Regions from separate parts of the Mycobacterium sp. E342 genome, predicted to be linked through region 3. Evidence: predicted binding sites of a transcription regulator. Region 3 holds the regulator's gene; each other region holds the start of a gene.

Region 1 (7,204 bases), on a different contig from region 3:
GCCCTGCCGACGGCTTCGGTGGGAAGGGTTTGCGATGGTTAGGTGGAGAAAATACGTCAGAAGGAGACTCAGATGGCGATTGAACCGAGTGCCGTCGGCGCGGTGACCGAACCCATGCTGTTCGAATGGACCGACCGCGACACCATGCTCTATGCGCTCGGTGTCGGCGCCGGCATCGACGACCTGTCGTTCACCACCGAGAACAGCCACGACATCGACCAGCAGGTGCTGCCCACCTACGCGGTGATCTGCTCCCCGGCCTTCGCCGCGGCGGGCAAGATCGGGACGTTCAACCACGCCCTCCTGCTGCACGGCTCGCAGGGCATCCGGCTGCACGCGCCGCTGCCGCCCGCCGGGAAGCTGTCGGTGGTCTCGGAGGTCGCGGACATTCAGGACAAGGGCGAGGGCAAGAACGCCATCATCGTGCTGCGCGGCCGGGGCACCGACCCCGACTCGGGCGAGTTGATCGCCGAGACGTTGACCACGCTGGTCATCCGCCAGGCGGGCGGTTTCGGCGGATCGCCGGGCCAGCGCCCGATCGCCCCCGAGTTCCCGGACCGCGAGCCGGACGCCAGCGTCGCCCTGCCCACCCGCGAGGATCAGGCCCTGATCTACCGGCTGTCCGGTGACCGCAACCCGCTGCACAGCGATCCCTGGTTCGCCAAGGAGCTGGCCGGATTCCCCAAGCCGATCCTGCACGGGCTGTGCAGCTACGGGGTGGCCGGTCGCGCGCTGGTCGCCGAGCTCGGCGGCGGCGTCGCGGCCAACGTCACGTCGATCGACGCGCGGTTCACCTCACCGGTGTTCCCCGGCGAGACGCTGACCACGCTGATCTGGCGCACCGAACCGGGCAAGGCGGTCTTTCGCACCGAGGCCTCGGGCGCCGAGGGTTCCGGCCCTCGCGTGGCGCTCGACGACGGCGCGGTGGAATACGTCCAGGCCTAGCCCGACAGCCGGCCCGCCAGGCGGGCGGTGAACTCGCCGGCCTTCGCCGGGCTGTCCAGGGCGAACCGCGCCGCGGTGGCGCGGTCACCGTCGTCGTAGTGCCGCACCAGGATCGGCACCCCGCCGTCGCGGACCGCGTCGAACGCGTCCTCGTCGGTGATGTCGTCGCCGAGATAGACCGGCGTCAGGGCGCCGGACTCGGCCTCGGTCAGGTGAGAGAGCACCCAGCGCAACGTCTTTCCCTTGTCCCAGTCCAGGTCCGGGCGCAGCTCGATGACCTCGCGTCCGGTGGTCACCCGGAGGCCGTCGCGACGGCCCGCCGCGCGCACGGCGGCCGCCACCTCGCCGACGCGGTCCCGCGCGGCGTTGCGGTAGTGCACGGCGACGCCAAAACGCTTGTGCTCCACCACCACACCGGGGATGGAGCCCAGCCGCTCCCGCAGCTGGGCGGCCGCGTGTTCCAGCACTGGGACGGCCGTCGCCGCCTCGTCGTTCTGATGGTGCGCGCCGTCGGGCGCGGTCAACTCGAAACCATGGCTGCCGGCATACCAAATCCCGGGAACGCCAACACGTTTCGTCACATCGGCCAGATCGCGGCCCGACAGCACCGCGACCGGGCACCGCGCCGCCAGCTGCCGCAGCGCCTCGGTGGCCCCGGCGACCGGGACGGCGGCGTCGGGGTCGTTGACGATGTCGGAGAGTGTGCCGTCGAAGTCGAAGAACACCGCCGGCCTGCGCTCGGCCAGGTCGTCGAGCACCGTCAGCGCGTCGGGCAGCTGCGACATCCGGAGGTCCCCGGTGCGCACCGTGACCTCGCGAGCGTCGGCGACGACCGCATCCGCGCCGGCGTCTGCCAGCGCGTCACCGTGCCCGACGCCGATGACCAACGCGAACCCGCCGGCGCGCGCGGCCTTGACGACCGCTTCGTGGGTCGTGACGACCACGCCCCGCCCGGGGAGCGCGCCGACGTCGTCGGCAGCCCTCGACAGGTCCTCGGCCGAGGAGAAAACGGCGGTGGCCACGCCGATCTCATGCAACCGGCCGTCCAGCGCGGGCTCTGGCGCGTCGAACAGCACCGCGTCGTGGCGACGCGGGTCGATGACGACCGACCCCGACTCTGGCATGACCCAACCTTCTCACGAGGATCGGTCCGGCCGGGAGTGGGTCAGTGCCGCGCTTGTCCCGGGAAAGGCGGGCGCGGCCCCGGTGTGCGGCCGGGGAAGGCGCGGTGGGAACGCTTGCGGCGACGATCGCCGAACAGCAGGACCGAGTCCTGGCTGAGCGCGACGAGGCGTGCCATGCCGAGCTCGATGCCGGCGGCCAATTGCTTGACGTCGAACGCGGCGCCGCGCTCGGCGGTGATACCGAACACGAGTTCGTCGCCGTAGCTGAGCACCGCGACCCCGGTGCTCAACTCGACGGCGGTCGGCGGGATGGGCAGCACGCGCTCCATCGTCTGACCCATCAGCCGCAGCCGGTGCCGCGGCCCAGGCGCGTTCGTGGTCAACGTCACGATGGGACGCTGCGGCAGTCGCGACAGCAGTTGGATCACGCCGTCGCGCACCATGTTCGGCAGGCAGTTGAGCGCCGCCTCGACGATGCCGCCGGACGGTGTGGGGTCGGTTCCCCCGGCGCCCCAGCGGGTCTGCACGGTGCGCAACCGCTGGACCGGGTCGTCGTGTTCGACGGGCAGGTACGGTGACCGGACCGGCGTCGGCACCAGGGCGCGCAGCGAGTCCGCCCGCGGTTCCTCGCCGCGGCCGAGCAGGACCGTGCGGAAGCCCTCGGCGGTCGCGGCGAGCGCGACGTCGTTGACGGTGGCACCGAACCTGCGGCAGACCCGGTCGACGTCGGCGATCGGGACGCGCACCGTGGCGTAGCGCCGCAGGACGGCGGCCCGGTCGTGTGTCCGCAAGGCGGGCCAGACCGCGCCGAGGACGGCGCCGGTCGCGGTCCAGGACATCCGCCACAGCGCGTCGGGCCAGTCGTTTCGGCGCCGTGGCGCGCGCGAAACGGGTTCGGCGGCAGGGGTGTTGGCGAAGGCGGCGGCGTCGGCGTCGTCGCACAGCCGGGTGAGCAGCTGCGCGGGCGAGTTGCCGTCCGTCAGGCGGTGATGGGTCTTCATCAGGATCGCCCAGCGGTTGCCCTTCAGGCCTTCTATCACCCAGCATTCCCAGGGCGGACGGTCCGGGCGTAGGGGTCGCTCGAGGGCGTGGGCGATGGCCGCGGCCAGCTCGGCCTCGTCACCCGGCCGGGGGATCGCCACCCGGCGCACGTGGCGGCCGAGGTCGAATCCCGGGCAGTCGACCCACTCGTGGTGCGCCGGGTGGGGCCGCAGCAATTGCGTGCAGCGGGGTATTGACCGAATGCGTTCGGCCAGAAGGCATTCGAGTCGACGGTAATCGGGTGTGCCGCCATCGACGATGGCCACCGCGCCGATCGCCAGGCCGGCGTGCTGGTCGGGATCCTGAGCCTTCAGGAGTGCCGTATCCAATACCCTCACCTGCGCCATGCTCGCCCCCGCCGGAAATTTCGCCCGGTTACCAGTGTCTGCCCTGCCCCGCTTCCGCGGTAGGCACGCGGCGTTAAGACCTTGTTTAGGAGTTGAAGATCGGTTTAACAACGGTTGGCGCAGGCGAGAGGCAATTCGAACATATTTTCGATAGACTGCGAACCGTGGGTTGGTTTAATGGCCCGCCGAGCTGGGCGGAGATGGAGCGGGTGCTCAACGGCAAGCCGCGCCATGCCGGCGTGCCGGTGGCGCCAGGGGAGGATGCCCCCCTGTCGCCCAAGCGCGGAACGTACCGGCCGCCGGACGGTACCCGGGCGGCCCGCTCGTCCGTCACTCATTCCGTTCCGTATGCCGAGCTGCACGCGCATTCGGCGTTCAGCTTTCTCGACGGGGCCGGTACGCCGGAGGAGCTGGTGGAGGAGGCCGCCCGGCTGGGGTTGCGCGCCCTGGCGCTGACCGACCACGACGGCCTGTACGGGGCGGTGCGGTTCGCCGAGGCGGCCGCCGAACTCGAGCTGCGCACCGTGTTCGGCGCGGAACTGTCGTTGGGGCCCTCGCAAAGATCCACAGCCCGCACCGAGGCCCCCGACCCGCCTGGCCCGCACCTGCTGGTGCTGGCCCGCGGCCCGGAAGGCTACCGGCGGCTGTCCCGTCAGCTGGCCGCGGCGCACCTGGCCGGCGGGGAGAAGGGCAAGCCGCGCTACGGGATCGACGCGCTGACCGAGGCCGCCGGCGGGCACTGGCACATCCTGACCGGATGCCGCAAAGGCCATGTCCGCCAAGCCCTTTCCGACGGCGGCCCGGACGCGGCGGCCCGCGCGCTGGCCGACCTGGTGGACCGGTTCGGCTCGCAAAGGGTCAGCATCGAGCTGACCCACCACGGTCAACCCCTCGACGACGAGCGCAACGCGGCGCTGGCCGGGATCGCGCCGCGCTTCGGTGTCGGCGTCGTCGCCACCACCGGGGCGCATTTCGCGGGCCCGTCGCGGCGCCGGCTGGCCATGGCGATGGGCGCCATCCGGGCGCGGCAGTCCCTGGACGCCGCCGCCGGGTGGCTGGCCCCGCTGGGGGGCTCGCACCTGCGGTCCGGCGAGGAGATGGCCCGGCTGTTCGCCTGGTGCCCCGACGCGGTGAGCGCCGCCGCCGAGCTCGGCGAACAGTGCGCGTTCGGGCTGGCGTTGATCGCCCCGCAGCTGCCGCCCTTCGACGTGCCCGGCGGGCACACCGAGGACAGCTGGCTGCGGCAGCTGACCATGACGGGCGCGCGTGACCGCTACGGGCTGCCCGACGCCGCGCCGCGCGCGTACGCCCAGATCGAACACGAGCTTAAAGTGATTGCGCAGCTGCGGTTTCCGGGCTACTTTCTGGTGGTCCACGACATCGCCCGGTTTTGCCGGGAAAACAACATCCTGTGTCAGGGCAGGGGATCGGCGGCCAACTCCGCGGTCTGTTACGCCCTGGGTGTCACCGCGGTGGACCCGGTGGCCAACGAGCTGCTGTTCGAGCGCTTCCTGTCGCCCGCCCGCGACGGGCCGCCCGACATCGACATGGACATCGAGTCCGACCAGCGCGAAAAGGTCATCCAGTACGTCTACGACAAATACGGCCGCGACTACGCCGCCCAGGTCGCCAACGTCATCACCTACCGGGGCCGGATCGCGGTGCGCGACATGGCCCGTGCCCTGGGCTTCTCGCAGGGGCAGCAGGACGCCTGGAGCAAGCAGCTCGGCCACTGGGACGGGCTGGACCCTGCCTCGCCCGACTCGGATGTTTTAGAGGGCATCCCGCCGGCGGTGGTCGAGCTGGCCAACCAGATCCGGAACCTGCCTCGGCACATGGGCATTCACTCCGGTGGCATGGTGATCTGCGACCGCCCGATCGCCGACGTGTGCCCGGTGGAGTGGGCGCGCATGGAGAACCGCAGCGTGTTGCAGTGGGACAAGGACGACTGTGCGGCAATCGGTTTGGTGAAATTCGACCTGCTCGGGCTGGGCATGCTGTCCGCGCTGCACTACGCGATCGACCTGGTGGCCGAGCACAAGGGGATCGAGGTCGACCTGGCCCGGCTCGACCTCTCCGAACCCGCGGTGTACGAGATGCTGGCCCGCGCCGATTCCGTCGGCGTGTTCCAGGTCGAGTCACGCGCGCAGATGGCTACCCTGCCGCGGCTGAAGCCGCGGATCTTCTACGACCTGGTGGTCGAGGTCGCGCTGATCCGTCCCGGGCCCATCCAGGGCGGGTCGGTGCACCCCTACATCCGGCGGCGCAACGGGCTGGACCCGGTGGTCTACGACCACCCGTCCATGGAGCCGGCACTGCGAAAGACGCTGGGGGTGCCGCTCTTTCAGGAGCAGCTGATGCAACTCGCGGTCGACTGCGCCGGGTTTTCCGCCGCCGAGGCCGACCAGCTGCGCCGCGCCATGGGCTCCAAGCGTTCGACCGAACGCATGCGGCGGCTGCGCGGGCGGTTCTACGACGGCATGCGCGCGCTGCACGGCGCGCCCGATGAGGTGATCGACCGGACCTACGAAAAGCTGGAAGCCTTCGCCAATTTCGGCTTCCCGGAAAGTCACGCGCTGAGTTTCGCGTCGCTGGTGTTCTACTCGTCGTGGTTCAAGCTGCACCACCCGGCGGCGTTTTGCGCGGCGCTGCTGCGCGCGCAGCCGATGGGTTTCTATTCGCCGCAGTCGCTGGTGGCCGACGCGCGCCGGCACGGAGTGACGGTGCACGGCCCGGACGTCAACGCCAGCCTGGCCCACGCCACGCTCGAGAACGCGGGCACCGAGGTCCGGCTCGGTCTGGGCGCCGTGCGCTACATCGGCGACGACCTCGCCGAGCGGTTGGTGCAGGAGCGAAAGGCCAACGGCCCGTTCGCTTCCCTGCTGGACCTGACGGCCCGGCTGCAACTGAGCGTGCCGCAGACCGAGGCGCTGGCGACGGCCGGCGCGCTGGGCTGCTTCGGCATGTCGCGGCGCGAGGCGCTGTGGGCGGCCGGGGCCGCGGCCACCCAACGGCCGGACCGGTTGCCCGGCGTGGGCTCGTCCTCGCACGTCCCTGCGCTGCCCGGGATGAGCGAGCTGGAGCTGGCCGCCGCCGACGTGTGGGCCACCGGCGTCTCCCCGGACAGCTACCCGACGCAGTTCCTGCGGGCCGACCTGGACGCGATGGGCGTGGTGCCCGCCGAGAGGCTGCTGGACGTGCCCGACGGTGACCGCGTGCTGATCGCCGGCGCGGTGACCCACCGGCAGCGGCCCGGGACGGCCCAGGGGGTGACGTTTCTCAACCTCGAGGATGAGACGGGAATGGTCAACGTGCTCTGCACGCCTGCGGTGTGGGCGCGGCACCGCAAGCTGGCCAACAGCGCGCCGGCGATGCTGGTGCGCGGCCAGGTCCAAAACGCCAGCGGCGCTGTCACCGTCGTCGCCGAGCGGCTGGGCCGCATCACCCTGGCCGTCGGGTCGAAGTCCCGCGACTTTCGCTAGAAATCGACATCGCCCATCCGCATGCGCCGTAAACTATCGCCTCATCGCTGCGGCTTATCCAGATTAGGGAGTCGAAATGACATTCAACCGTAGTCGCCTTGGCGCTGCGATGCTGGGTTGTGCTGCGGCGCTTGTTCTTCCAATCGCGGTTGCCAGCGCCGATCCGCCCGACCCGCACCAGCCCGACATGACGAAGGGCTACTGCCCGGGCGGTCGATGGGGTTACGGCAATTTGGCCGTGTGCGACGGCGAGAAGTACCCCGAC
Region 2 (7,204 bases), on a different contig from region 3:
GGCGCTCGCGGTCTGCGGCGGCTGGCGGAGGTGCTGCCCCTGGTCGACGGCGGCGCGGCCTCGCCGAAGGAAAGCTGGCTGCGCCTGCTACTCATCGAAGCCGGCCTACCGAAACCGACTACGCAGATACCCGTCAACCAGGGCTGGCGATTAGTCGGTGTGCTCGACATGGGCTGGGAGGACTACATGGTCGCGGTGGAGTACGACGGCGACCAACACCGCACGGATCGAAGGCAATATGTGCGCGACCAGTGGCGCCTAGCCAAACTCGCAGAGATGGGCTGGGTCGTCATCCGTGTGATCGCCGAGGACAAGCCCGATGACATTCTCAACCGCGTGTCTCGCGCATTGGACCGCCGCGGATATCACCGAGATCGACGTTAGCGCTCGAACTACTCGCACTTTTCCGCGCTAGCGTCGATCTCGGCGGCTAAGGGCGCGCGGCGCCCCACCAAATACGCCAGCGCGTGGTCGGCGCCGTCGGGCAGCGCGTCGGCCGGCCACCACCGCAGGTCCTCCGACTCGTCGCTGATCGCGATCCGCGCGCCGGCCGGCGCGTGCGCGACGAACTGCAGATCCAGGTGGCGGGTGGGCACGCCCAACGAGCAGGTGACGGGGTGGACGTGGATGGCGGCCAGCCGTGGCTCGATGCGCAGGCCGTCGACGCCGGACTCCTCGGTGGCCTCGCGCAGCGCCGCGGCGATGACGTCGCCGTCGTCGTCGTCGCAGTGGCCGCCCAGCTGCACCCAGCGGCCCACGCGAGGGTGCAGGGTGAGCAGTACCCGCTCGCCGGTGTGGTCGACCACCAACGCCGAGGCGGTGACATGGCCCGGCACGCACTCCCGGCGGCAGGCGTCGGGCCGGGCGAGCACGAAGGCCAGGACGGCGTGCCGCAACGCGTCCTGCGCCGGATCCGGGGCCTGCCAGTCGGACAGCAGCGAGATCGCCGACTCCCGGACGCTCATCGAGAACCCCGCCGCGTCCGGCGGTCTCGCAGCGAGACCCAGGCCGCGCGGCACCGCGTCACCGCCTCCGGCGCGAGCCCCAGCCCGTCGATCAGGACGTGGCGGTCGACGAGGTCGAGCGCCTTGTCGATCTCGTTGGCCTTCAACAGCAGATCGACTTCACCGGCGAGCCCGGGGCCGGCGAGCGCCGGCGGGGGAATGGGCAGCTGCTCGGCTTCCCGGGGCTCCAGCTCCAAGATGCCCCCGCCGTAACTGCGGCCGAGGATCTCGGCGAAGGCGAACGTCACGCTGTTGTGGAACACCGCGGCCAGCGCGGCGGGGTCAGTCTGGGGGTCCACCCCGGCGGCGAGCCGGACCCGGTGCACCGTGTCGGTGCTGGTCGCCGCGGCGGCGTTGACGGTCAGCCGCGGCGTCAGGTGGATCTGGCGCAGCAGGAACAGGTCGGGCATCCACAGCGAGGGCGTGGTCCACCACGGCTTGCGGATCGAGCACTTGTAGCCGCGGTCCACCCCGGCGGCCGCACCGGCGTCGATGTGCGCGGCCAGGGCGGCGTCGGCCGGCTCGCGCGGCGCGTTGAGCAGCCAGCCGCGGTGCCCGGCGGCGACATCGCCCGCCCGGCAATCGGTGTCGTAGAACAGGCCGGACAACTGCGCGCTGCGCGAGACGAGCGGGACGCAGTGGGGCAGCAGCCCGAGTGCGCGGGCCCGCGCGTCGGTGAACGTGAAGAAGCTGTTGCGTCCCGTCACGATGCCCACGTCGACCTCGGCGACCGACCCCAGCCGGGTCATGGCCGCCGACGCCTTGAGCGTGCGCAGCAGCCGGATCGCGGCCGGGTCCAGGAAGTAGGTGGTCCACTTCTCGTTCTCGTGCAGCAGCGCGGGCGCCGATTCGACGCCGAGGTCGGCATCCGCGAGCGCATCGGCGTCGGCCACGTCGACCGTGCGGACCCGGGCGGGCCCGCGACCGGCGATCCCGCAGAACAACACGACCTCCTGCAGGATGCCGTCGAACACCAATCGCCGGAACGTCACCAGCGTGATGTCGCTGAATCGGCTCAGCAGGAACTCGCGCAGCTGCGCGGCGTAGGTGACCTGAAGCAGCTCGGCGGGCAGCACCAGTCCCACCCGGCCGCCGCCGCGCACCAGCATCGAGCTCGCCACCACGAAGGGAACCCAGGCGTTGGTCAGCCTGGTGGGCCGCAGGCCCGCGCGCCGCATCAGCTCCAGCGCGGGGGCGCGCTGCTCGGCCGCCCAGTTGCCGAAGCGGATGTAGGGCGGATTGCCCGCGACCCCGTCCCAGCCGCCGGGCTCGGTGGCGGCGAGCCAGGTGAACAGGTTCGCGGTGTCGACGGGAGCGAATTGCCGTGCCGTGGCCGCCTCTTCGGCGACGAGCTCGACGCCGTGGATCCTCCCGCCGAGGGCGGCCAGCTCACGCAGGATGGCGCCGTCGCCGCAGGAGGGTTCCAGCACGCTCGGTCCGGCTTCGCGCACCCAGCGGGCGAGGAACCGGGCCACCGCCGCCGGCGTGTAGTAGCCGCCGCGGGCCTTCTCGGCGGAGGCCGCCGCCTTGCCCGCGAACTCTTTCATGCGGCCAGTATCACTTGCGGATCAACAAATCCCCGGCGCCCGCCGGGTCGCGCGGCCCGGCGGGTTCCTCGGGGTAGCCGATCGCGACTGCGCCCAGCGGCTCCCAGTCGGCGGGCAACTCCAGCTCCGCGCGCACCAGGTCGGCGGCGAAGATCGTCGAGCCGATCCAGCAGCTGCCCACCCCGCGCACGGCCAGCGCCACCAACAGGGCCTGCACGGCCGCCCCGACCGCCACGGTGAACATGGTGTGCTCGGCGTCGGTGCGGGCGGCGTCGGGATACGCGTGCGCGCCTTCGGGAATGAGCATCGGGACGACGACCTCGGGCGCGTCGTAGAGGATCTGGCCGCGCGCCACCCGGCGTTCCACCGAGTCGGCGGGTCTGCCGTCGCCGGCGAGGTCGGCCCGCCACTTGTCTTTCATGCGGTCCAGCAGCCGCGTCCGGACGTCGTCAGTCCGCAGCCAGACGAACCGGACCGGCCGGGTGTGGTGCGGGGCGGGGGCGGTGAGGGCCTCGGCGACGGCGGCTTCGATCAGCTCGGGCGCCACCGGCTCGGCGCTGAACCGGCGCACCGATCGGCGCAACAGCTGCGCCTGCCGGCGGCCCGCGTCGAGGGCCTCGGCGGTGCCGAGCCAGAACAGGTCTTCCTCGCCGGGCCGCAGCAGCTGCCGCGCGGTCGAGCCGTCGTCGGACACGGCAAGGCCGCGCACCACCGCCACCGGCATTGCGGTCAATTTGCCCTTCACCAGATCGGCCGCCGCGGCGACCTCGTCGGCGACCGCGATCTCGGTGACCACCAGTTCGTTGCCGTGGCGGTCGACGCTCCCCGAATAGCCGTGCAGCACAGCCATACCGGCCGACCCCACCGCCGCGTCGATCTGACCGTTGCGCCAGGCGCGGCCCATCGTGTCGGTGATGACCACCGCGACGTCGACCCCCAGTCGTTCGGCCAGGCCGGCGCGCAGCGCCGCGGCGCTGCCGTCGGGGTCGACCGGCAGCAGCGCCAGTTCGTCGCGGCCCACGTTGGATCCGTCCACGCCCGCGGCGGCCTGGATCAGGCCGATGCGGTTCTCGGTGATCAGGGTGCGGCCCTTGCGCGCCAGCACCCGCACCGCCTCCTGCTCGACCAGCTTGCGCCGGAGTTGGTCGCGCTCCTCGGCGTCCTGCGGCGCGGGCACCAGCCGACCCTCACACTTGGACACCACCTTGCTGGTCACCACCACGACGTCGCCGTCGCGCAGCCAGGGGGCGGCCGCGGCCAGCGCCGCGCTCAGGTCGTCGCCGGGGCGGAACTCGGGAAGCCCGGCGACGGGCAGGATCTCGATCGCCGCGCCGGTGCCGTGTTCCGTCATGGGGCCACGCCCGCGAGGTCGAGCCCGGCGCGGACCATCTCGGCCGTCGCCTTGGGGTCGGTCATCAACAGCGGCACGGCGCGCACCGCCACGCCGTCGATGTCTGCGTGGTCGCCCTCGTGCACCAGCCAGCAATCCAGGATCCCGGTGCCACCGCGCGCCCCGTAATGCCGGCCGACCGCCTCCGCGGTGGAGTCCACCCCGATCACCGACAGGCACGCATCGGCCATGCCGCGCAAGGGTTTTCCACCGATGATCGGCGAGTACCCGACGACCGGGGCGGTCGCCGAGCGCAACGCCGCGCGAATGCCGGGCACGGCCAGGATGGCGCCGACGCTCACCACCGGGTTCGACGGCGCCAGCAGGATGACGTCGGCGTCGGCGATGGCGGCGACAGCTTCACTTGTGGCGGTTGCCTTTTCGGCGCCGATGAAGGCGAAGCTGTGCGTGGGCACGTCGGCCCGATAGCGCACCCACCACTCCTGGAAATGGATCGCGCGCCGGGTGCCGTCGTCCGGATCGGTGATCACCACGTGCGTCTCGCAGCGGTCGTCACTCGCGGGCAGCAACCGGGCACCGGGTTGCCAGCGATCGCACAGCGCCGTGGTGATCTGCGACAGCGGGTAGCCGGCGCCCAGCATCTGGGTGCGCACCAGGTGGGTGGCGATATCCCGGTCGCCGAGTCCGAACCAGTCCGGCTGCACGCCGTAGCGCGCCAATTCCTCTTTGGCGTGCCAGGTTTCGTCGCGGTGACCCCACCCGCGCTCGGGGTCTACACCTCCACCTAAGGTATACATGCAAGTGTCCAAGTCCGGGCAGACCCGCAGTCCATGAATCCAGGCGTCGTCGCCGATGTTGACGATTGCATTAAGTTCGTGGTTGCCGGCTCCCGCGTCTGGGTGCTCTTGCGTTGCGAACTGACCCAGCCCGAGCAACTGTTGAATCCCCAGCAGGAAGCGGGCGCCGCCAACCCCACCGACCAGAACGGTGACCTTCACGTGGACGACAGTACTGCCCGACGACTATGTGGTGGCCGGCCCGTTACGCGGCCCTTAAGCATAGTTGCGGGCGGTGTGATCGACACGCCGAATGCGCAAAACAACGGAAACGCCGTAATTCGGTCACGAGATGGTATGGAAATGCGCCGTAATGCTTGACCCGGCAGATCAACCCGTGTCTAATCACAACAGTGTCATTTCCCGGTTGGCCGGCCGGTTCCGGTGTCGCAGACCGAGATTCGATCACTTGTTCGAATTGTCTGTACACATCAGAAAAGTGGGAACCACTCACTCCCCCAATCAAATTGAGGAGGCGGACGACCGTATGTCTTACGAACATCTTCGAGGAGTCATGGCGAGCACGCCGCACACCCCCATCGTCTCGGCGCCGGTCCGACCGGCCCGGCCGCACCTGACCGTGGTTCCCGATGCGCCAGTCGCATTCGAGCCCGAGCCGATGCCGGCCCCCGTCGCGGACCAGTGGCAGGACCGGGCGCTGTGCGCCCAGACCGACCCCGAGGCCTTCTTCCCGGAGAAGGGCGGCTCCACCCGCGAGGCCAAGAAGATCTGCCTGGGGTGCGAGGTACGCCACGAGTGCCTGGAGTACGCCCTGGAGCACGACGAGCGCTTCGGCATTTGGGGCGGCCTCTCCGAGCGGGAGCGTCGTCGCCTCAAGCGCGGCATCATCTGACGCCGCGCACAACGTCTTTCGGCGTTATTCGTCGTCGATCGTCGGGTCGATGACCGACGGCTCGACATCGAGGTAGATGGCCACCTGGGCCACCAGTATCTCGTGCAGCAAATCACCGAGTTCGACGGTGTCCTTCGCCCGTCGCTCAATAGGCTTGCGGAACAAGACAATTCGCGCCCGCGTGGCGTTGCCGCGGACGTCGACGCCGGCGGGGATCAATCGCGCCAGGGGGATCGGCCCGTCGGCGACGACCTCAGGCGGCCACTGCACGCTGTCGGGATCCTTGGCCGCGATGCGGGGGATCTCGTCCACCGCCACGTCGAGCTCGGCGAGGCGGGCCTGCCAATGCCGCTCGATGGGTTCGTAGGCCTCGAGCACCGCCATGTCAAACCGCTCGGCCCGGCTGCGCCACCCGGGCACGGTCGGCGGCAGCAGCGGACCGCGTACATCGCGGCCCCGCCGGGAAGCGAATCGGCCCGGGGACCGATCCCTCCGCGGGGAGCTGCGCGAATCGCCCACGCGCCGATGGTAACGGTTGAACATCGGGGGTCGGCCGGTTGCGCGTGTCCGGCGCTTCGCCGGCGTTTGCGCACGATAGCCTTTCGGCGTGAACGTTCCCCGTCGCTGTTGCCGGCCCGGGTGTCCGCACTACGCCGTGGCGACCTTGACGTTCGTCTACTCGGACTCGACGGCGGTAGTGGGACCACTCGCGACCGCGCGGGAGCCCCATTCGTGGGACCTGTGCGTCGGCCATGCCGGCCGGATCACCGCGCCCCGCGGGTGGGATCTGGTGCGCCACGCCGGCCCCCTCTTTTCTGAGCCCACCCATCCCGATGAGGACGACCTGGTCGCCCTCGCCGATGCGGTGCGCGAGGGCGGCCCCGTCGAGCGCGCGGTGCCCTACGGCGGCGCCCCGATCAACGGCTTCGCCGACCCGCACATCCCCCACGCCGGGTCGCAGGCCACCGCGCCCAGCAGCAGTGTGCTCGCGCCGCCCGAGCATCGGTCCGGCCGGCGCCGCGGGCATCTGCGGGTGCTGCCCGACCCCAGTGACTAGCCGTTCGGGCGTCGACCGCGATCCGCGCGCACCGCTGCGGTCCCCGTTTCCCGCGGGCCGATAGGCTGACGGCCAAGAGGCGAAGGAACACCCGTTCAAGGCGTCAGGAGGCCCCCGCATGTCTCGGCTCGCCGCGACCGTCCACCGCGTCGTCAAGGCATACGACGTGCGAGGGCTGGTCGGCGAAGAGCTCGACGAGCCGTTGGTCACCGCCCTGGGGGCGGCCTTCGCCAGGCTGATGCGCGGCGAAGGCGCGCGGCAGGTGGTGATCGGCCATGACATGCGCGACAGTTCGCCCGCGCTGGCCGCGGCCTTCGCCTCCGGGGTGATGAGCCAGGGCCTGGACGTGGTGCGGATCGGCCTGTCCTCCACCGATCAGCTCTACTTTGCCTCCGGGTCGCTGGACTGTCCCGGCGCCATGTTCACCGCGAGCCACAACCCGGCGGCCTACAACGGGATCAAGCTGTGCCGGGCGGCCGCCAAGCCGGTCGGCGCCGACAGCGGCCTGCGCACCATCAGCGAGGACGTGATCGCCGGGGTGCAGCCGTACGACGGG
Region 3 (7,204 bases):
GGCATGGAACCGGACCTGAAGTGGGAACGCTTCATCACGGCGGTCCGCCTGCTGGCCGAGCGCCTGGGCGTGCGTCAGACGATCGGCCTGGGCACCGTGCCGATGGCGGTTCCGCACACGCGGCCCATCACGATGACGGCGCACTCCAACAACCCCGAGCTGATCACCGAGTTCACCCCGTGGATCTCCGAGATCCAGGTCCCGGGCAGCGCGTCCAACCTGCTGGAGTACCGGATGGCCCAGCACGGGCACGAGGTCGTCGGCTACACCGTGCACGTGCCGCACTACCTGACGCAGACCGACTACCCGGCCGCCGCCGAGGCGTTGCTCGCGCAGGTGGCCAAGCTCGCGTCGCTCGAGCTGCCGCTGACGGCGTTGACCGAAGCGGCGGCGGTCATCCGGACCAAGATCGACGAGCAGGTCGAGGCGAGCGCGGAGGTTGCTCAAGTGGTGACCGCGCTCGAGCGCCAGTACGATGCCTTCATCGACGCTCAGGAGAACAGGTCGTTACTAACGAGGGACGAGGACCTGCCTAGCGGCGACGAGCTTGGTGCAGAGTTCGAGCGATTCCTCGCCCAGCAGGCCGAGAAGAAGCGCGACGACGACGACCAGGCCTGACCTTTCCACCCGGCCCTAGTCGCGGCCCGACCCGAAGGTTGGCGAGATGACCGAGCGGAAGCGCAAGAGCACTCTCCGCCCGGTGCGTGAGGTCGCCGCCCCCAGGCTGGAGTTCCGCACCATCCACGGCTACAAGCGGGCCTACCGGATCGCCGGTGACGGCCCCGCGATCCTGTTGGTCCACGGCATCGGGGACAATTCCACCACCTGGAACACCGTGCAGGCCAAGCTCGCTCAGCGGTTCACGGTCATCGCCCCGGACCTGCTCGGTCACGGGCGCTCCGACAAACCGCGCGCCGACTACTCCGTCGCCGCCTACGCCAACGGAATGCGTGACCTGCTCAGCGTGCTCGACATCGAGCGGGTGACGGTAGTCGGTCATTCACTGGGCGGCGGCGTGGCCATGCAATTCGCCTACCAATTCCCGCATTTGGTCGACCGGCTGATCCTGGTCGCCGCCGGTGGCGTCACCAAGGACGTCAACGTCGCGCTCCGGCTCGCGTCGCTGCCGATGGGGAGCGAGGCCCTGGCCCTGCTGCGGCTCCCCCTCGTGCTGCCGGCCATGCAGCTGGCGGGACGGATAGCGGGCCTGGCGATCGGATCGACCGGCCTGGGCCGCGACCTGCCCAACGTCCTGCGCATCCTCGACGACCTGCCGGAGCCCACGGCCTCGGCCGCCTTCAGCCGCACCCTGCGCGCGGTGGTGGACTGGCGCGGCCAGATCGTCACCATGCTCGACCGGTGCTATCTGACCGAAGCGATCCCGGTGCAGATCGTCTGGGGCACCAAGGATGTGGTGGTCCCCGTCCGGCACGCGCGGATGGCGCATGCCGCCATGCCCGGCTCCCGTCTGGAGATCTTCGAAGGCTCCGGCCACTTCCCGTTCCACGACGACCCGGTCCGCTTCATCGACGTGGTCGAACGCTTCATCGACGGCACCGCGCCCGCCGAATACGATCAGGCCGCCCTGCGCGCGTTGCTCCGCACCGGCGGCGGGGAGAAGGCCGTCAGCGGCCCGGCTCCCACCCGCGTCGCCGTCCTGAACGCCATGGGTTCCGACGAACGCAGCGCTACCTGAACGACCTCGACCGGTGCGTCCGCGTCCGGGGCCGTACAGTCGGGCCATGGGTATCGACGTCACCGTGTTGCGGGTCTTCACCGATCCGGACGGCAATTTCGGCAATCCCCTGGGCGTCGTGGATGCCGGCCAGGTCCCACCCGCGGACCGGCAACGGCTGGCAACTCAATTGGGCTACAGCGAAACGGTTTTCGTCGATCTTCCCGCCCCCGGGTCAACCACCGCGCACGCCAGCATTTACACCCCGCTGATCCAGATCGCGTTCGCGGGGCACCCCACCGTCGGCGCGGCGTGGTGGTTGCGGGAGAACGGCACGCCGATCAACACGCTGCAGGTGTCGGCGGGCCTGGTGCAGGTGAGTTACGCCGCCGACCGCACCGGCATCAGCGCCCGCTCGGAGTGGGCGCCCGAGGTCGCCCTCCACGAATTCGGTTCGCCAGACGAGCTTCTCGCCGCCGACCCGGGGGATTTTCCCGACGACACGGCGCACTACCTGTGGGCCTGGACGGACCGGGCCGCCGGTTTGCTGCGCGCCCGCGTGTTCGCCGCCAATCTCGGCGTGCGGGAAGACGAGGCGACGGGTTCGGCGGCGATGCGCATCACCGACTACCTCAGCCGCGACCTCCACATCACCCAGGGCAAGGGATCGATCATCGAGACGACGTGGAACGCCGAGGGCTGGGTGGGGGTGGCCGGTCGCGTCGTCAATGACGGTGTCCGGCACGTGAACTGACCCCGGCCGGCGTTCTCAGCGCTGCCGGTGCAGCACCGCGGCGAGGTGGTGCTGCAAGGGTTGCCCGACCGCACCCATCCGCACGGAGTACGACAGCTCGTCGCCGTCGACGCGGAAGGAGCGGCCCAGCGAGGTGACCTCCTTGGCGGTCGGGGTGAGCCCGACGTCCGTTGTGGAGAGCTCGATTTCGATCAGCGCGCCGGTGACCGAATACGTGCCCACCTCGATCTCGGTGATGCCGCTCGGATGGGCGAGCACCAGTTCGACGTGACCGGGCTGCGGCACGCGAAGGTATCCGGTCTCGGCGTGCAACGGCTTGCCATCGGACGCCGCCTTGGTCTTTTGCGCGTACGCCAGAAACGGCTTGCCGACGTGAGTGAAGACCACCTCTTCGAGGTAGTCGAAGGGCTGGATCGTCGGGTACTCACCCGCCCCCCGGCCGGCCCAGGTTCCCAGGAGTGGCGCCAGGGCCTCGAGATCGGGATGCAAGTCCACGGGCATGAAACCGAGCCTAGCCCGGTGACGATGCGGGCCGGCACGGCCTGGTGAGGAGGCGGGCAGTCCAGCCACGCCCGGTGACGATGCGGGCCGGCACGGCCTGGTGAGGAGGCGGGCCGTGAGGTCAGCTCGGCGTCGTGACCTGACGGTGTTCGCGCAGCGCCTGGATCTCGCGTTCGAAATCCTCCGCGGACTCAAAGGACCGGTACACCGACGCGAACCGCAGGTAGGCCACTTCGTCCAGGTCGCGCAGCGGGCCGAGGATGGCCAGGCCGACCTCGTGACTGGGGATCTCGGGCGAGCCCGCGGCGCGCACGGTGTCCTCGACCTGCTGGGCCAGCAGGTTCAGCGCATCGTCGTCGACCTGCCGGCCCTGGCAGGCCCGGCGGACCCCGCTGATGACCTTCTCCCTGCTGAAGGGTTCGGTGACGCCGCTACGTTTGACCACGGCCAGGACCGCGGTCTCCACGGTGGTGAAACGCCGTCCGCACTCGGGGCACGAGCGGCGGCGCCGGATGGCCTGCCCCTCATCGGTTTCCCTCGAGTCGATCACCCGGGAATCGGGATGACGACAGAACGGGCAATGCATGACCGCTCCTTCGCCGTGCCGACAACCAGGTACCGCAGCGCTTCGAGCGTACCTGTGCGCCGACCTGCGCGGGCGGCGCCCACGGGTCAGCCGACGGGGGCGATCAGGGTCTGGCCGGCGACCACGTTCGGCGAGCTCATGTCGTTGAGGTCACGGATGCGGTCGGCCACCTGCCGGGTGGGGGCGTCGGGAGCCACCCGGTGGGCGACGTCTTGCAGCGACTCGCCCGCCTCGACGCGCACGACGGCCAGCCGGTCCGGTACGTGCGCGGCCGAATTCCCGGAGTCGCCGTTGAGCACCTGGCCGACGTTCCCGACGAGGCCCAGCCACAGGGTGATCGCGCCGGCGGCCAGCGCCAGCCAGATGGTGGTCGCGACCGTGACGGGCCGCCTGCGATGAGGCGCGCCCGACATCGAGACGCCGGTGCCGCGGTAGCGAACGGGCGCGCCCGCCGGCCGCGCGGGACCGGGCCGGCGCGAACGATCCAGCCCGTCCCGGCCGTAACGAAGACCCTGGACCGGTCCGTTGACCGGACGCCGGGGGCTACCGGTACGCGGCGCCAGCGTGTGGATGGTTGTCATCTGCGTTTCCTCCGGTCAACTTGATTCGCTCAGCTGTTCGACTGTATCGCTCGTGTGTTCGAAATCCGAACATGTGAGCGAAGCGTGTCGCACGAGTCGAACGCTAGACCACGCCACCGACAAGTCCGTGGTCGCCAGAGCTGACATACGGCTGAAATACCCGATCCGCCGAAGAGTTACACCTTTGTGATTTACGACTTCGGCGTAGTTTTTCACCCCCGCGATAGCGGCACGACACGCCAGTCGAACACATGTTTGATTCTTGGGCGCGGTGGGGTTACATTCGGTGTCATGAGCGACAGCAACGACACCTCATCGGCCGGGGCGGACGGTCGGCTGCGCGCGGTCGATTCATCGCTGACCGAACGGCAACGCACCATCTTGAACGTCATTCGCGCGTCGGTCACCAGCCGTGGCTACCCGCCAAGCATCCGGGAGATCGGTGACGCCGTCGGCCTGACGTCGACGTCGTCGGTGGCGCATCAGCTGCGCACGCTGGAACGCAAGGGGTACCTGCGCCGTGACCCGAACCGCCCCCGGGCGGTCGACGTCCGCGGCGCCGATGACGACGTGGCGGCGCCGGCCACCGAGGTCGCCGGCTCGGACGCGCTGCCGGAGCCGACCTTCGTCCCGGTCCTCGGGCGCATCGCGGCCGGTGGCCCCATCCTCGCCGAGGAAGCCGTCGAGGACGTGTTTCCGCTGCCGCGCGAACTGGTCGGCGAGGGCACGCTGTTCCTGCTGAAGGTCGTCGGCGACTCGATGATCGAGGCCGCGATCTGTGACGGCGACTGGGTGGTCGTGCGGCAGCAGAACGTCGCCGACAACGGCGACATCGTCGCGGCCATGCTCGACGGGGAAGCCACCGTGAAGACGTTCAAGCGCGCGGGTGGTCAGGTATGGCTGATGCCGCACAACCCGGCGTTCGATCCCATTCCCGGTAACGACGCGACCGTGCTGGGCAAGGTCGTCACGGTGATCCGCAAGGTCTAGCCCCGTCGCGGGTCTCGGCCGCCTTCAGTCCGCCTTGACGAAGCCGTTGGCCTGCGCCACTTCTTCGCTGGAGAGCCAGATTTCGGCGAGCGTGTCGTGATAGAGCTCGCTGCCCGGCGTGTAGTACAGCCCGAAGCGGGCGCTCGCCTTGATCGGGTATCCGTCGGGCGCCTGGTAGGGGTCGTCGAGCGGTAGGTGGATGGTCGGGCGCCCGCCCGGGCCGAGCGCCGCACCGCTGTCGTCGTCGGCGGCCGCATGCCGCCCGCCGCGCTGCTCGGACGCCCCGACAGCTGCCGCCTCGGGCGCGACGGCTTCCGGGGCGGCTACCTCGGCCTCGGACACGTCCGCCGGGACGTGGGGCACCGCAACGTCCGGATGCTCGGGCTCGGACTCGGGCTCGGGGGCGGGAGCACCTTCCTCGAACCCGGCGTCGGGAGGCGTGTGGAGAACGGCGACATCGAGGTATTCGGCCTCCACGTAGTCGCTGTCGGCGTGGTCGGCTTCGGGGAGGTAGGCGGACCCGTGCTCGCCGTCGGCGTACCCGCCTTCGGCGTAATCCGCGTCGGCGTAATCGGATTCGGCGTATTCGGGTTCACCGTATTCGGGTTCGGCGTGCTCGGGTTCGGGGTAACCGGCCTCGCCTTCGGGGTAGCCGGCCTCCGACAGGGCCGCCGGCGAGACGGCGGAGAAGGAGTCTGTGTCGACCGCGTCGGGGTCCTCCTGCTCGAGCCCGAAGGAACCCTCGTCCGCGCCACCCCGGCGCCAGCTGACCCGCCCGGCCGCCTCAGCATCGGGGGCCGCGGGCTCGTGGGCGAAATGCTCGGTGGTCGCGTCCTCGTGTCCCCAGTGCTGGTCACCCACGGCGTCGTAGCCGACATCGAGGTCGCCGTGGGGCTCGTAGCCGGCGCCGTCGCCGGCCCGACGCCGGCGCCAACGGAAGGCCACCAGCCCCGCCAACACGATCAGCACCAGCACCGGAATGACGGCCAGCAGCCACCACGACTGCCAGGTGAATTTCTTGGGGTGCGTGGGCATCGCCGAGCTGCTCGGCTGGTTCTGGCCCGACACCTGCAGGCCGGAGAGCAACGGCGCCAGGTTGGCCGGATCCGTGCTGAACGTGTTCTTCGCCCGGTTCCACGAGACCTTGCCGCCGGCGAACTGCTGGGAAACGACGTCGCCGTCGACGGCCTGGTCGCCGACCGGCGCCCCCAGCTTGCCGGTCGGTCCGCGGAGCTTGTCCCACGCGGCCTTCATGGCCCCGCGGACCACGAAGGCGCCGTGCTCCGAGGTCCAGAAGATCACCGGCTTGTCGGCGCCGGAGAAGGTGACGATGCGGCTGGACGGGATGCCACCGTCGGACTCATTGGCGGTGGGGAAACCCAGGTCGCTGCCGGCCGGTCCGCCGAGCGACTCGTACTTGGCCAGGATGTTGGTTTCGACGGCGTTCGCGCCGGTGGCGGGGCTGAAGTACACCTTCCCGTTGGCGAAGTCCTGGACGATGCCGTCGCCGCCGATCGGATACTGCGCGCCCTTCTTGACCCCCAGGGGCCCATTAGGGCCGCCGGCCGCGCGCCAGGCCATGTTGATGGCCGCGGTGGGATCGATCGCCACCTGCAGACCCTTCAACTGGTCGGCCAGGGCCGGCGGCTCAGTGGTGAACTGCTTCGTCTGCCTGTTCCAGGAAACCTGACCGCCGCTGAATTTCTGGGCGGACACCTCGCCGTTGTACGTTTCGTCGCCGACCGGGACCCCGAGCACGCCGCCCGAACTGCCCAGCTTGTCCCAGGCGGCGTTGATCGCGCCGCGCACCACGAATGCGCCGTGGTCGGGCGTCCAGAAGATCACCGGCTTGTCGCTGGCCGAGAAGGTGACCACGCGGCTGTCGGGGCCGGCGAGGCCGGGCACTTCGTTGATGGCCGGGAAGCCCAGATCGCTGCCGGCGGGCCCGCCCAGCATCTCGTACTTGTCCAGGATCGGCCCGTAGACGAATTTCGCACCGGTCGCCGGGGTGAAGAACATCTTGCCGCCGTCGAAGTCCAGCGCGAAACCGTCGCCGGCGGGATAGACATCGCCCTTCCGGGCGCCCAGGGGTGACGAGTCGCCGCCGGCCTTCTCCC
Region 4 (7,204 bases), on a different contig from region 3:
CCGGGGTGTCGGGGTCGGGAAGGTCGACGATGACGGCGTCGAAGCCCCCGGCCGGGATGACGTCCGGGTGCGGTGCGCGCAGCCAGCGCATCGCGTCGTCGATCACCACTTTGACCCGCGGGCTGTCCAGCGAACCGCCGTTGGCCGCGCGCATGGTGGTGCGCGCCAGCTGAATCACCGCGGGGTCGAGCTCCACCTGCACGATGTCGGTGATGCCCGGCTGCCGCAGCAGTTCGCGGGCCACCAGGCCGTCGCCGCCACCCAGCACGAGGACGGATCGGGCGCTGGCCCCGAGCGCGGGGTAGACCAGGCTTTCGGTGTAGCGGTACTCGTCGCGGGTGGAAAACTGCAGGCCCCCGTCGAGATACAGGCGCATGTCGTTCCCGCGCCGGGTCACCACGATCTCCTGATACGCCGAGTGCCGGTAGGCGATGATCGGATCGGCGTAGAGCCGCTGGCGGCTCGTCGTCTCGATGTCGGCCGAACGCGCCAGCAGCGTGGCCAACAGCGCGAGCGCGGCGGCCAGCGCGCACAGCGCCGCCACCAGCTGCCGGGTCGAAACGATCCGGCGCAGCACGAAGACCGCGACGACGGCCGCGGCCAGCAGGTTGACGATGCCGGTGGCCGCCGCGCCGCGGATCATGCCCAGCTGCGGCAGCAGCAGGAACGGCCAGACCAGCCCGCCCAGCAACGCGCCGAGGTAGTCGGCGGCGTTGAGGTTGGCCAGGGTCCGGCCGGTGTCGGGAGCCTGGTCTTTTTCGGGGCGTATCCGCCCCTGTTGCAGCATGGTCATCAGCAGCGGCACCTCGGCGACGACCAGCCCACCGATCAGCGCGGTGCCCACCGCCAGCATCCACATCGACTCGTCGTCGATGAAGGCGAACACCGTGTACAGCGCCGCGGCGGACAAGCCGCCGACGATGCTCAGCAGCACCTCCACCGCGATGAACGCGATGGCCGCGTGCGCCAGCAGCGGCTTGACCACCAGGGCACCCACGCCGAGCGCGGCGATGTAGCCCGCGACGATCAGCGACGTGGCGACGATCCCGCCGCCGTTGAGGCTCGCCGCCAGTGTGAGCAGCGCGAGCTCGTAGACAATGCCGGACGCCGCGCACGCCGCGACCGCGGCCAGCAGCACGGCCCGCCAGCGCAGCGAGGAATCCGCGGGCCGGCGCGCTTCCGGCGCCGGCAGATCAACCGAAGTCATGACACGGCGGCGGCCGTGACACATCCCACCGCGAGCAAGATCAGCGCCACCGCGAACGATCCCGGATGCAGCTCCGGCTCGTCGACGTGCTCGTGGAAGCTGCCAGGGATCAGCAGATGCATTGCCACCAGCGCTATTCCGAGCAGGATCACGCCCATCAGCCCGTACACCGCCACGCCGACCAGCCCCTGACCCAGCTGGCTATAGCTGTTCGCGATGGCGGTGACGATGACGACGGTCAGTGCGATGTACATCGCGCCCGCGACGACGACGGCGTTGGGTCGACGGTCGATGAACACCAGTCGGCGCAGATTGCCTGGGGTCAACACGTCGACCGCGTAGAACCCGACGAGAAGTACCGCCATGCCGACACAGAAGTACAGGATTGTCGCGACTGCGCCTTTGAAGACGGGATTGAGGTCGACGGTGCCGATCTCGACGGCGAGGTACATGGTTCTCTCCTTTGTGGTGGTGGGCCGTCACTTGGTTCCGCCGGGGCCACCCGGGGTGCCTCCGGCTCCGCCCGAGGGGGAGCCGGGGGTGAAGCCGGGGCCGAGGAAGATGAAGGCGCCGTGGCTGTATCCGGCGTTCAGGCCTTCCACGCGGATGCTGCACGGGCGGTTGCCGTCGGGGCCGACGATCACGATGTTGTTGCTGTAGCGCAGGTACTCGTTGTCGCCGTTGGCGGCCCGGGCCTGGGGTGCCTCGTATTCGGCGAGCGTGTCGGCCACGTCGTCGGGGGAACCGCTGCACTCGTAGCGCGTGCCGTTCGCGTCGTGGGCGTACTCGTGATAGTGGCCGGCGATGTAGGATCCGATGTTCTTCTGCAGCAGGATGATTCCGGGCACCAGGCAGGCGACGGCGGCCACCGCGAGCGCGCCGGCGATCACCAACAGGCGGTTGCGGCTCACGGATGCCACCGGCTCGCCGTGTGCACCACCGTGCCGCCCGACGCCACAAGGCCGGCCGGATACAGGTGCCAGGTCTGCCAGCGCCAGCCGGCGCCGTCAGGCTCGGCGGCCAACGCGGTCAGCGCGGCGTCGTCTCCGGGGAAAGAGCCGCCGAGCCAACCCTTTTCGCGCACACACCGGTCACGGAGGTCACCGGCGATGCGGCGGAAGGTTGCCTCGCCGTACGTGTCGGTGCGGGATTCCAGGGAGTAGCCGGCGGTGGCCGTGTGCTCCGGCAGGTCGACGCCGTGGCCGCGCGCCGTGCAGGAGACCTCCTCGGAGAACCGGCCCGCGGCGTGCTCGACGGTGACGACGTGCGAGGCGCCGAGCACCCCGAGCAGCAGCGCGCCACCGGCGGGGTGGGCCAGCAGGCAGGTCGCCAGGGGTGGCGGCGCGGGCGCGTTGAGGGCGAGCCCGAGGTTTTCTCCGGAGACGTCCGAAGGCGCTACGGCGAGCTGGTGAAGCGGCACCGACGCGCTCCTAGGAGGACGGGGAGGGCGGGGGTGCGGGATACACCGTCAGCTCGCCGGTAAGCACCGGCTTGCCGGTCGACACCTCCCACGGCATGCCCGGTGCCCAGCGTTCGAACGAGAGCAGCGCGGACTCGTCGGAGTTGGCGCAGTCGACGAACTCCATCTCGCCGCCCGCCGGCAGACCCGTGGTGCCCTCGGTGGTGAACGAGGCGCGACCGCGTTCGGACTCGTGAAAGGTCACCCCGTCGACGACGTATTGATCACCCGGCTGCAGCCGGATGTCCTTGCGGCTGACCCACATCGCCAGCTCGAGGCGCCCGTCGTCCTCCTCGACGCTGAACCAGATCGGCTGGTCGCCGCCCTCCAGCAGGTGCTCCCACCACACGAACGGGCCCTCGCGGTAGGTCACCGAACCGCGCACAACGTAGTCGACGCCGCCGTAGCTGACGATGGCGCCGGGGCCCAGCTGGCGGGGGCCGAACTCCGGCATCGCGTTGAACGAGAGCGGATCCTGGCGTCCGCGCGGAGGGCCCGCCTGCTTGGGACGTCGCAAAGCGATGATGAGCACCACGATGGACGCGATGAACAGCACGATCGCGATAATGACCAGCAGTGATCCCACGCGAGCCCTTCCGTTGCCACCTTGCTTGAGCGAACGTCGGCTAAAGCTAACAGCTTTTCGGCGGATTGGGCGTTGTAACCTCCCGACCGGGAATCGGGCGCCGCCGCCGCGTGTCCTCCGCGAGGAGGTCGGTCCCGCCCGCTAGGGTATCGAACAGCTGTTCTACAGGTGGGAGCGGGCAATGCGGGTGATGGGCATCGACCCCGGACTGACCCGGTGCGGGCTGTCGGTCGTGGAAACCCGGCGCGGGCGCAACGTGGTCGCGTTGGACGTCGACGTGGTGCGAACCCCGTCGGACGTGCCGTTGGCCAAGAGGTTGCTGGCCATCAGCGACGCCGTCGAGCACTGGCTGGCCACCCATCAGCCGGACGTCGTTGCCATCGAGCGGGTGTTCTCCCAACTGAACGTGTCGACCGTGATGGGCACCGCGCAGGCCGGCGGGGTGGTCGCGCTGGCGGCGGCCAAGCGTGGCATCGACGTGCACTTCCACACCCCCAGCGAGGTCAAGGCCGCCGTCACCGGCAACGGCGCCGCCGACAAGGCTCAGGTCACCGCCATGGTCACCAAAATCCTTGCGCTGCAAGCCAAGCCGACGCCAGCCGACGCCGCCGACGCGCTGGCGCTGGCGATCTGTCATTGCTGGCGGGCGCCGATGTTGGCCCGGATGGCCGCGGCCGAGGCGCTGGCCGAACAGCAGCGGCACAAGTATCTGGCCAGGCTGAAGGCCGCCCGATGATCGCCTCGGTGCGCGGTGAGGTGCTCGAGGTGGCGCTCGATCACGCGGTGATCGAGGCCGCCGGTGTCGGCTACCGGGTGAACGCGACGCCGTCGACGCTGGCGACGTTGCGCACGGGCACCGAGGCCCGGTTGATCACCGCGATGGTGGTGCGCGAGGACTCGCAGACGCTTTACGGGTTCGGCGACTCCGATACCCGCGACCTGTTCCTGACGCTGCTGACGGTGTCGGGCGTCGGGCCCCGGCTGGCGATGGCGACGCTGGCGGTGCACGACGCCGCGGCCCTGCGACAGGTGCTGCACGACAGCGATGTCGCCGCCCTGACCCGGGTTCCCGGCATCGGCAAACGCGGCGCCGAACGCATGGTGCTCGAGCTGCGCGACAAGGTCGGCGCGGTGACGGCCGCACCGGGCGGCGCACCCATGGTGAACGGGCACGCGGTCCGGGGGCCGGTGGTGGAGGCGCTGGCCGGCCTGGGCTTCGCGGTCAAGCAGGCCGAAGAGGCCACCGACAAGGTGCTGGCCGCCGAGCCGGACGCGACCACGTCCGGCGCCCTGCGCGCCGCTCTGTCGCTGCTGGGTAAGTCGAAATGACGGACGACTTCGCCGACCGCGAGCTGTCCCCGGCGCTGGCCGTCGGGGAGGGCGACATCGACGTCAGCCTGCGGCCGCGTTCGCTGCGGGAGTTCATCGGCCAGCCCCGGGTGCGCGAACAGCTGCAACTGGTGATCGAGGGCGCCAAGAACCGGGGCGGCACCCCGGATCACATCCTGCTGTCGGGCCCGCCCGGGCTGGGCAAGACGTCGCTGGCCATGATCATCGCCGCCGAACTCGGGTCGTCGTTGCGGGTGACGTCGGGTCCCGCGCTGGAACGCGCCGGTGACCTGGCCGCCATGCTGTCCAACCTGGTCGAGCACGACGTACTGTTCATCGACGAGATTCACCGCATCGCCCGGCCCGCCGAGGAAATGCTGTATCTGGCCATGGAGGACTTCCGGGTCGACGTGGTGGTGGGCAAGGGTCCCGGGGCCACGTCGATACCGCTGGAGGTGGCGCCCTTCACCCTGGTCGGCGCCACCACCCGCTCCGGTGCGCTGACCGGGCCGCTGCGCGACCGGTTCGGCTTCACCGCACACATGGACTTCTACGAGCCGGCCGAGCTGGAGCGGGTGCTGGCCCGCTCCGCCGGCATCCTGGGCATCGAGCTGGGCGCCGAGGCCGCCGAGGAGATCGCCCGTCGCTCGCGCGGCACGCCACGCATCGCCAACCGGCTGCTGCGCCGGGTCCGGGACTTCGCCGAGGTCCGCGCCGACGGGGTGATCACCCGCGACGTCGCCAAAGCCGCGTTGGCGGTCTACGACGTCGACGAACTCGGCCTGGACCGGCTCGACCGGGCAGTGCTGTCGGCGCTGACCCGCAGCTTCGGCGGCGGGCCGGTCGGGGTGTCGACGCTGGCGGTGGCCGTGGGCGAGGAGGCCACCACCGTCGAGGAGGTGTGCGAGCCGTTCCTGGTCCGCGCCGGGATGGTCGCGCGTACGCCCCGCGGCCGGGTGGCCACCGCCCAGGCGTGGACGCACCTGGGCATGAGCCCGCCGCCGGGGGTCACGGGGCTGGGCCAACCGGGCCTGTTCGACTAGCGGACCCGACCATTACCAAATCGTGACCTGTCGGACGAGCAAGTGCCCGAAGGCCCGCCGACCGCGCAGTCCGGCCCGCTCAGGCCGGCGCCACCACGGGTAATCGGGCACGGGACACCTTCGGCGCGGCCGCCGCACCGTCGCACGGCAAACGCCTGGGTGGTCCGCAGTCGGTTACGTGCGGTCCCGCAGGGGTAACCAGGGTCACAGCAGCCATACCTGGTGAAGGAGATTCTGATGAGGACCACGCGCCACGACTATGAACGCCCTCGCGCGCTGTACATGCCACGTACCCGCGGCGCGCTGACCGGGCTACTCCTTATTCTTCTGGGCGCCTGGGGGGCGTTGGTGCCGTTCTTCGGGGCCAACATCGACTGGGCCTACATGTCCGACCCGGCATGGACGTGGACCACGACCAAGGGTTGGCTCGAGGTGCTCCCCGGCGCCGCGGCCGCGGTGGGCGGCCTGCTGGTACTGCTCTCCGGCAACCGCGCGAATGCGGTGTTGGGTGGCTGGCTGGCGGTCGTCGCCGGCGCCTGGTTCATCGTCGGCCGCGCGTTCGCGCCGACACTGGGCATCGGCGACGTCGGTCAACCGATGGCGGCGACGGACGTGAAACGCGCCCTGCTCGAGATCACCTACTTCACCGGCCTGGGGGCGGTGATCGTGTTCCTGGGCGGGGCGGCCGTGGGGCGCCTGGCGGTCCGGCATGCGCGCGACGTCGTGGTGACGGAACCGGCGATGGCGGCCGACGCCGTCCCGGCGGGTGAACCGGCAATGTACGACGAGACGCGCGGCGTGACCGCGGCGCGGACGGACCGGGTGGCACCCGAGCCCCGCGGGCACGGCTTCTTCGGCCGGCGCGCCGGCGGCGGCCTGTTCCACCGGCACCACCACGCCGGCGTGTAGTGCGGTAACAGTCACGCGGGGGGCGTCGGTAGCGCTGAGCTACCGGCGCCTTTTCGCGTTTAGGACGGCTTGGGCAACCGCAAGTCGGTAAAGTCCACCCGCACGCCGAGACATGCGGATGCCTTCATCGCGCTGCAGGCCTCGACCAACGAGGAGGAGCGATGCTCACAGCCGGCCTGATATTCGCCGCACTGGCGGCGTTACTGCACGTGTACATCTTCGTGATGGAATCGTTGACCTGGACCACGCCGCGCACCCGCGCCGCATTCGGCACCACGGCCGAGGAGGCCGAGACCACCAAGCTGCTGGCTTTCAATCAAGGCTTCTACAACTTGTTCCTGGCGGTCGTGAGCGGAGTCGGTGTCGTCGCGATTGCCTTGCGGCACAACGCCGTTGGCGCCGCGTTGGTCTTCGCCGGCGTCGGGTCGATGGCCGCGGCCGCGGTGGTGCTGCTGTTGTCCGCGCCGGACAAGGCGCGGGCGGCGGTGAGCCAGGGCACCTTTCCGGTCATCGCGATCGTGCTCTTGCTCCTCGCGCTTCACTAGTAACACCCGCCTCACCAGCCCCAAAGGCCACGGGGCGCGGTGGCTTTCGCGCGCCCCATGGGTTACGACTGGAAAACGCCGGGTACCCATCTCCGGCCGGAAATAGGCCCGGTATTCAACGAGGGG

The links. Region 3 encodes LexA, which represses DNA repair genes until DNA is damaged. Its sites were predicted from a motif close to CGAACANNTGTTCG; they were not measured.
Region 1: a site for LexA is predicted at 3,594-3,607, ahead of A5692_RS22205 (error-prone DNA polymerase). Genes of this name have one in related genera too.
Region 2: a site for LexA is predicted at 5,141-5,154, ahead of cofD (2-phospho-L-lactate transferase). Genes of this name have one in related genera too.
Region 4: a site for LexA is predicted at 3,403-3,416, ahead of ruvC (crossover junction endodeoxyribonuclease RuvC). Genes of this name have one in related genera too.

What each region holds. Positions count from the first base shown of each region.
Region 1 covers NZ_LZJM01000279.1:36,807-44,010, forward strand. The annotation lists gene A5692_RS22190 (MaoC/PaaZ C-terminal domain-containing protein) at 73-945, shown strand; gene otsB (trehalose-phosphatase) at 942-2,069, opposite strand; gene A5692_RS22200 (wax ester/triacylglycerol synthase domain-containing protein) at 2,111-3,457, opposite strand; gene A5692_RS22205 (error-prone DNA polymerase) at 3,622-6,939, shown strand; gene A5692_RS22210 (hypothetical protein) at 7,016-7,204, shown strand, end outside.
Region 2 covers NZ_LZJM01000297.1:293-7,496, reverse strand. The annotation lists gene A5692_RS24725 (hypothetical protein) at 1-384, shown strand, start outside; gene A5692_RS24720 (NUDIX domain-containing protein) at 393-965, opposite strand; gene A5692_RS24715 (class I SAM-dependent methyltransferase) at 962-2,551, opposite strand; gene A5692_RS24710 (coenzyme F420-0:L-glutamate ligase) at 2,562-3,902, opposite strand; gene cofD (2-phospho-L-lactate transferase) at 3,899-4,900, opposite strand; gene A5692_RS24700 (WhiB family transcriptional regulator) at 5,253-5,591, shown strand; gene A5692_RS24695 (metallopeptidase family protein) at 5,616-6,026, opposite strand; gene A5692_RS24690 (DUF3499 domain-containing protein) at 6,199-6,648, shown strand; partial or broken gene manB (phosphomannomutase/phosphoglucomutase) at 6,767-7,204, shown strand, end outside.
Region 3 covers NZ_LZJM01000250.1:74,730-81,933, reverse strand. The annotation lists gene A5692_RS19890 (proteasome assembly chaperone family protein) at 1-618, shown strand, start outside; gene A5692_RS19885 (alpha/beta fold hydrolase) at 665-1,696, shown strand; gene A5692_RS19880 (PhzF family phenazine biosynthesis protein) at 1,743-2,429, shown strand; gene A5692_RS19875 (peroxynitrite isomerase) at 2,445-2,930, opposite strand; gene nrdR (transcriptional regulator NrdR) at 3,052-3,516, opposite strand; gene A5692_RS19865 (LysM peptidoglycan-binding domain-containing protein) at 3,603-4,097, opposite strand; gene lexA (transcriptional repressor LexA) at 4,389-5,087, shown strand; gene A5692_RS19855 (LGFP repeat-containing protein) at 5,112-7,204, opposite strand, start outside.
Region 4 covers NZ_LZJM01000233.1:6,013-13,216, reverse strand. The annotation lists gene A5692_RS18030 (polyamine aminopropyltransferase) at 1-1,207, opposite strand, end outside; gene A5692_RS18025 (DUF350 domain-containing protein) at 1,204-1,659, opposite strand; gene A5692_RS18020 (DUF4247 domain-containing protein) at 1,687-2,118, opposite strand; gene A5692_RS18015 (DUF2617 family protein) at 2,115-2,627, opposite strand; gene A5692_RS18010 (DUF4178 domain-containing protein) at 2,638-3,252, opposite strand; gene ruvC (crossover junction endodeoxyribonuclease RuvC) at 3,434-3,988, shown strand; gene ruvA (Holliday junction branch migration protein RuvA) at 3,985-4,581, shown strand; gene ruvB (Holliday junction branch migration DNA helicase RuvB) at 4,578-5,624, shown strand; gene A5692_RS17990 (hypothetical protein) at 5,862-6,533, shown strand; gene A5692_RS17985 (DUF1304 domain-containing protein) at 6,695-7,078, shown strand.